DNA from 2 places in the Paenibacillus sp. B2(2019) genome. Region 2 is predicted to be linked to the other one. Evidence: riboswitches for the same ligand, from Rfam matches in the RefSeq annotation. Region 2 holds a riboswitch; the other holds the start of a gene.
What was found. A riboswitch is a leader RNA that binds a small molecule or an ion and turns the genes downstream of it on or off. The one in region 2 is predicted to bind cyclic di-AMP.
Positions count from the first base shown of each region.

Region 1 (3,390 bases), on a different contig from region 2:
AGTTTTGGTATTGGCAGAGATAAGACATGCCCCCCAGCTGCTACCTCCTTTACAAGTAAGTTTCAGGATGCCATAACGGCTGCCTTGATCAGCCTCCATTCCATAGTGAATAGGTTCAGGTGAATCAAAGACGAATACTTCTATGCGAGATAGTCTTCGCTGGTCCATGACAGGTTTCTCCTCCTTAGGTTTCCAAAAGCTTAAGATCTACATGGTGAATGACGTTAGCCTTCTCTATACAGGCGAGCATTTCAGCTTCATTCTCACAGACTGCGGCATGCTCCAGCCATAGTCCGAATTTCTGTTTGCGTATAACGGATAAATGTAAGGGGAAGGTGCTGCGGGATCTCATTACGTACCAACCGACAGCAACATCTTTCCACGGTTCCTTAAAAGCGGTGAGCCACGGAAAACGTTGGTGTGCTGACCAATCCTGCAGCTGTTGCTTTTCTCGGATACTTTTATATATTTCGTATATAATTGTTCGGTCCATACAGTATTCACAGGTAGATGGGCTGCTGAAATGGCGAAGTGATTCAATCTGCTTCTGACCAAAAGCATAGCCGACAATAGTTCTGTGATGATCCTCTTCGAACCACAACGCTCCAAAGCAAACATAATTTAGACTTATCGGCTCAAGTAGCCCTTGCTGAGTTCCCCAATAATAGTGTTTCATTCCTTTCACCCCGTCCAGCATGCTATCACCCTATAGATTCAGGTAACGCAAAAACCGCAGCAAGAGGAGGACCTCTGCTGCGGTTTTGGAATACAGGTATACACACACCTGTGCCAAAGCGTGGCGGATCAAGGGTCTCTCTCTTTACGCTTACGAGGTTAGCTGTCGGATTCGGACGGTGAGAGTCGCCCTACCTATGTGAGACTTGGACAGTCTCCTTCGGATTCACCCCAAGTAGGCCATGTGGCCTGATGGTTCCCCCGTTCCCTGCAAATACAGGAACTCAGCGTTGAATGTATTTTGTGAAATAGATTCAACCCGAATCATACTCTTTTCAAGGTGTTTCTGTAAAAACAGAAAGTGTTCTTTTGAGCGCGATTTAAACCAAATCCTGCCTACTACGACGGAAAAGGGAACCAAATAGGTATTTATTGCGAGTTATCGGGCTTCTTCCTCGCTTAATCTCGACTTCTTGTTTTCTTACCTATAAAGGCGATTTTTTGAGATTTCTACATTTGTGGTGAATAAAATCACATGGTATGCCCGCTTTTCGCTAATGGATTAAAACTCGAGTAAACAAGAGATATAGAGAGATTGGATATCAAGTAAGCGCTATCCAATACGAAAATAGTTTTTAATTTGCATTATTTTGGCATCAATCAGGTTTTACAATTCTTCCTGCATAAGGGTATGATTACTCCTGTTTCAACAACAATCGAATATTTGATCCGCTTAATTTCCGATAAGGAAAGCGGGGGAACCAACAATCGGCAGACGATGTGAGAGTCGGAAGCCGGTTATGGGGTGAATCCTGTAGAAGGTGCGAGTGAGCTCGCATCTATACAGGTAGGGCGACTCTCACCGCCCGAATCCGACAGCTAACCTCGTAAGCGTATGGAGAGAGGATGAGTGCAATGTGACCGCTAGCGAGCCACAGAGGAGAATCCTTTGTGGCTTTTTGCTGTGCTTTTTTAAGCAAAGCATTTATGGAAAACCTCACGAAGAGGTCGTTATATTCATCATTAGCGGTAGCTTTTCTTTCAAGATCAGGGTGATCAAGCTCTGATCTTACAAGCAAAGCATTTGAGGAGAATAAGAGATGACAGATCAGAATGAATATGTACTGGTATGTGCGCCAACGAAGGCAGGCGAACATTTTATTAAGCTTCTAAAATTCAGAGGCATTAAGATGGCCGGATTGACCAACAACTTGCCTGAGAAGGCCCTACTCGAAGAGATGGGGATTGAACAAGTCGTTCTAGTTGATACCCGCCATCAGAATACTTGGTTTCGCCCGCCGTTCCCGGTAGGACGGGTATATCTGTTCGAGAGCAGCTTTACGTTATGCTGCCGCTACATTCAGATGTGCCGCACCTGGACGACACAGCCGATTTTTGTAATCACAAGCTCAATAAATCCTAGATTGGTCTATAAAAGACTTGGTGCAAGTTATGTAATCTATTCTCACAGTGGTGATGCTGATTTTCTAATCGATAAATCACCTCATCAAGGATAAAAGAAGGAGTGCGGGAGATATGATGGATCTGTATATGGTGGCTTCGTTAGCTGTAATTTACGGGTTGTTTTATGGATTTATGCGCTGGTGCGCAGGTGTAGTTGAGGATACAGGGAGGGATAAGTTGTGATTCTAGTAATCGCTGTTACCCTACTTTTGTTTGTATATCTGGTTTACGCATTGATTCATCCGGAGAAATTTTAAGGAGGGGCATTCATGGGCATTTTGCAAATAGTTGCTGTAATCGTAATTCTTATCTTGCTGGTTAAGCCGATGGGCACGTATTTATATTATGTATTTTCTAATGAACCGAACCGTACGGATCGATGGTTTGGAGGCATGGAAAAAGGAATTTATAAGCTGATCGGCCTGAAAAAACGGGACGGAATGTCTTGGAAGAAGTATGCGCTCAGCTTTGTGTTAACAAATATCGTATTGGTTACTTTCAGTTACATTGTTCTTAGATTGCAGCGGGGATTGCCGTTAAACCCGAATGGAATTACGGATATGGAACAGACGCTTTCATTCAATACAGTGATCAGCTTTATGACCAATACGAACCTGCAGCATTATAGCGGGGAGACGGGGCTTTCGTATTTTTCACAAATGGCTGTCATCACGATGATGATGTTCACATCTGCAGCGAGCGGATTTTCTGTTGCGGTTGCCTTTGTCAGAGGAATCACGGGACGGAAATCAGTCGGGAACTTCTTCGAGGATTTCGTCAAAGCACATATTCGTGTGTTCATTCCGCTAGCTTTGTTAGTTTCATTGGTGCTGGTAGGACTACATGTGCCACAAACGCTCAAGCCATCACTTGAAGTCACTACACTAGAGGGCCAAACACAACAAATTGCTATCGGTCCAGTAGCTTCTTTAGAATCGATCAAACATCTGGGCACGAATGGTGGCGGCTTCTTCGGGGCCAATTCATCCCATCCTTTTGAGAACCCTAATCCACTTACGAACGTTCTGGAGATTCTCTCTATGTGGATGCTGCCAGCTTCGCTCCCTTATATGTACGGATTGTTTGCCAAGAACAAACGTCAGGGCTGGGTAATTTTTACCGCAATGATGACCTTGTTTGTTCTGCTATTAAGCCTAAACTTCTATGCTGAATCAAAAGGTAATCCGGCGATCAATGCACTAGGAATCGAATCTTCACAAGGTAGCATGGAAGGTAAAGAGGTGCGCTTCG
Region 1 covers NZ_VTZR01000003.1:44,613-48,002, forward strand. The annotation lists gene PAENI_RS05780 (hypothetical protein) at 1-168, opposite strand, end outside; gene PAENI_RS05785 (hypothetical protein) at 185-676, opposite strand; cyclic di-AMP (ydaO/yuaA leader) riboswitch at 810-975, opposite strand; cyclic di-AMP (ydaO/yuaA leader) riboswitch at 1,396-1,585, shown strand; gene PAENI_RS05790 (hypothetical protein) at 1,776-2,192, shown strand; gene kdpF (K(+)-transporting ATPase subunit F) at 2,319-2,396, shown strand; gene kdpA (potassium-transporting ATPase subunit KdpA) at 2,409-3,390, shown strand, end outside.
Region 1: it holds a riboswitch for cyclic di-AMP, as region 2 does, so the genes downstream of both, PAENI_RS05790 (hypothetical protein) here and PAENI_RS08785 (TrkH family potassium uptake protein) in region 2, are expected to answer to the same signal.

Region 2 (3,390 bases):
AAAAACGATAAATGGCTTCCTCGGATAAACCAGCGAGCCATGCAACGATGGGCAGCAGCCAAGCATATCTCATGTTGTAAGGAGATTGAGTAGCGTCAGTAGTGGACCAGTTCTGCAAGGTAAGTGATAATACGATGAACATAAGGGTCTGCACCCCTAGCAGCACGAATGCCCAGACGTATCCAGCCCGGATACTATCCAGAACATATTTTCCATAGCCAGGCTCTTTAGCACGAGGCCATGGGTTCATCCCCTCTTCTTTTTTCCATAGGCCGTCCCCTCCAACTAAAGAAAAATAGAGCAGGGAGGACATTAGGAGGCTATATAAGGCATAAATGATGAACATTATGACGGAAGTTATCTGAGCCTCGAGTCCTTCGCCTGAGGATTCAGGGAGCATATTATAGGTGCTGATCATCATGATTACAAAATAAGCTGAGCTTAGGAATATTCCACGCTTAAAGGAGGTATGTTCTCTTCTAAGTATGCTGTAGATGAGTGCCAGAATTCCTAAAGCTAAAGTAGGCAAACCGTAGCCGAATAAAGTAAACTTTTCCGCGAGAGAGGTCTGGTCCTTTACATAGGAGGTATGCCAGGCTGGAGCGGTGAATCCTGCTTTAAAGCTGGATACCTGTTCGCCAGTGAAATCGAAATAATAGTGTAGTAAGGATTCGCCGATCTGAACGGAACGATCTGTATACACGAGCCCGTAGTTTCCCGTATTCGATTCAATTTGCAGCTTGGCGGGATTTACATCCCATTCCTGAAGCCAGGGACGGGCAAGACTTTCTTTTTGTGCAAGTGATAAGGTAGTACCCTTGTCCTCTTCTTTTGCACTGGTGGATACATTGTTTGGTAATCCGGTACCTGATCCTTCTGCACCTTGTGTGAAAGCGACAACTGCACCAGTATACATATTGAGGTCAACAGAGATCAGTGGCTCTTGTTCCGCTGAAGGACTAAGTGTTACACGAAAGATGTCAAAAGGATATCGTTGATCCAATTTCTTTTTTGTATAGTCCTCCAAAAGCTTCTCGCGGGACATATAACCATAAAAGGAAGAGTCCGTATCGTACAGTACATTCCACTGATCGGTTGGTGCTTTGGTGTAGTTCAGCTTTTGTTCTGCGAATGATATGGCTTTGTCGCGGGCTTCCGCCTTACTGATGACAGTAGTATCTTCCCCGGCAGGGCTATTTAGCACCGAGGGAGCAATCTGAAACATAATAAATAGAATAAGACCGATAATGCCCGAGATGATGAGCCTCTTGGAGAGGGCACGTTGCTGTAAGGGCTGGCCAACGGGATTCATGTAACGCCTCCTTGTAAACTGACAATGTTATGTTCCATTATAGTATTAGTGCCATGATAGTTACAAAAATCATCGTATATTCTTTTTATGGGTAATAGAGATATTATAGAATAGGTAGCTGAATATATACCATGAATTTAAGGTGATTATTTCTTCATTTTTCATGAAAATCGATGCAATTGCAGGGAAAACACGGAAAAGTGATGAGAAAAGGCACTCTTAGTGGTACATCCTCTCCAAACCGCATTTTTCATATGAATCACCATTAATAGTGTCTTTGTGATTTATCGAAATAACATATATAATTTGTATGCAATTGTATATAGCCGAATTTCAGGTGAAAACGGGGGAACCATAAGAAGTAATGAAAAGATGAGTATACGCCATAGGCGTTGTCTTTATTCATCAGGGGTGAATTTCGTTCTAGGAACGAATAGGGCAGCCTGCACAGTCCGAATCCGTCAGCTAACCTCGTAGGCTAATTTACTGCAGGAACCAAGGGTAGCATTGGTTTTCCAGTGCTTTTTTTGTTGGAATTCTTTAAATTTAGATAAGAGGGTGAGCGTAGTGGCTTCACAGTTTCGCAGGGTTTCTGAATCAAAGTTCCTGAAGCTCTCTCCGCCTCAGATTATGGTGCTTGGTTTTGCATCGATCATTCTGATTGGAGCCTTGCTGCTTATGCTTCCCATTTCAAGCACCAGTGGGAATGTTGTGAGTTTTATTGATGCGTTGTTTACTGCAACATCGGCCACCTGTGTGACAGGACTTGTGGTGCTGGACACCGGGACGACATTCACCATTTTTGGGAAAACCGTAATTATGGTGCTTATCCAGGTTGGTGGCTTAGGGTTTATGACAATGGCGACCTTATTTGCCATGATGATGAAACGCAAAATTTCCTTGCGGGACAGACTGATCCTTCAGGAAGCAATGAACCAAGGCTCTATGGAGGGGATTGTTCGACTGATCCGGAGAGTACTTATTTATTCCTTGGTCATCGAAGGCTGTGCAGCGGTGCTTCTGTCCTTACGCTGGGCGTTTGATATGCCACTGGGAAAGGCCATTTATTTTGGAATATTTCATGCGGTGTCTATGTTTAATAATGCTGGATTTGATATTTTCGGGGATTTCCGGAGTTTAACCGATTATGTATATGACCCGCTAGTGAACATCGTGGTGATGTTTCTGATTGTCTCTGGCGGTATTGGTTTTATTGTCATGTCGGATCTGGTGGAGTTTCGTGTCAAACGTAAATTATCTTTGCATAGCAAAGTTGTACTCTCCACCACTGCAGGGCTTATTCTTATCGGCGCTTTGGTTATTTTTATATTTGAATTTACGAATCAGCGCACACTGGGGAATTTAAATTTCGGCGGCAAAATATTATCGGCATTCTTTCAGTCGGTATCGCCCCGAACCGCTGGCGCCAATACGGTGGATATTGCCGGACTGCGGCAAGCCTCACAGTTCTTTATGGTTATTCTTATGTTTATTGGTGCATCTCCAGGATCAACAGGTGGCGGGGTCAAGACTACAACCTTTACGATTATGATTGGTGCAGTAATCGCGATGCTGCGCGGACGTGAAGATGTTGTACTGTTCCGTTACCGATTGGCGCAGGAGCGTATCTATAAAGCGTTGACGTTAACATTACTCGCTTTGCTATTGGTCCTCACGGTGTCGATGTTACTGTCCACAACAGAGGATAGTAATTTCTTAGCGATATTATTTGAGACGACCTCAGCTTTTGCCACGGTGGGACTAACCATGGGGCTGACACCTGAACTGTCTATCTTCGGCAAGATTCTGATCTGTCTGACCATGTTTGCAGGTCGGCTAGGTCCATTAACATTAGTGTATGCGCTTGGACCTAAACAGGGTAAACCATTGTATAAGCACCCAGAAGGTAAAATAATTATTGGATAGGAGTTAATCCGAAATGAAAGCACAGCAATTTGTAGTAATCGGTTTAGGCCGCTTTGGCTCAAGCCTTGCACTTGAGTTGATGGAAATGGGCTACGAGGTGCTCGGCATTGATCACCATGAGGAGCGTGTGGAGGAAATGAGCGATCACCTGA
Region 2 covers NZ_VTZR01000011.1:99,352-102,741, reverse strand. The annotation lists gene PAENI_RS08790 (CPBP family intramembrane glutamic endopeptidase) at 1-1,312, opposite strand, end outside; cyclic di-AMP (ydaO/yuaA leader) riboswitch at 1,627-1,808, shown strand; gene PAENI_RS08785 (TrkH family potassium uptake protein) at 1,943-3,238, shown strand; gene PAENI_RS08780 (potassium channel family protein) at 3,252-3,390, shown strand, end outside.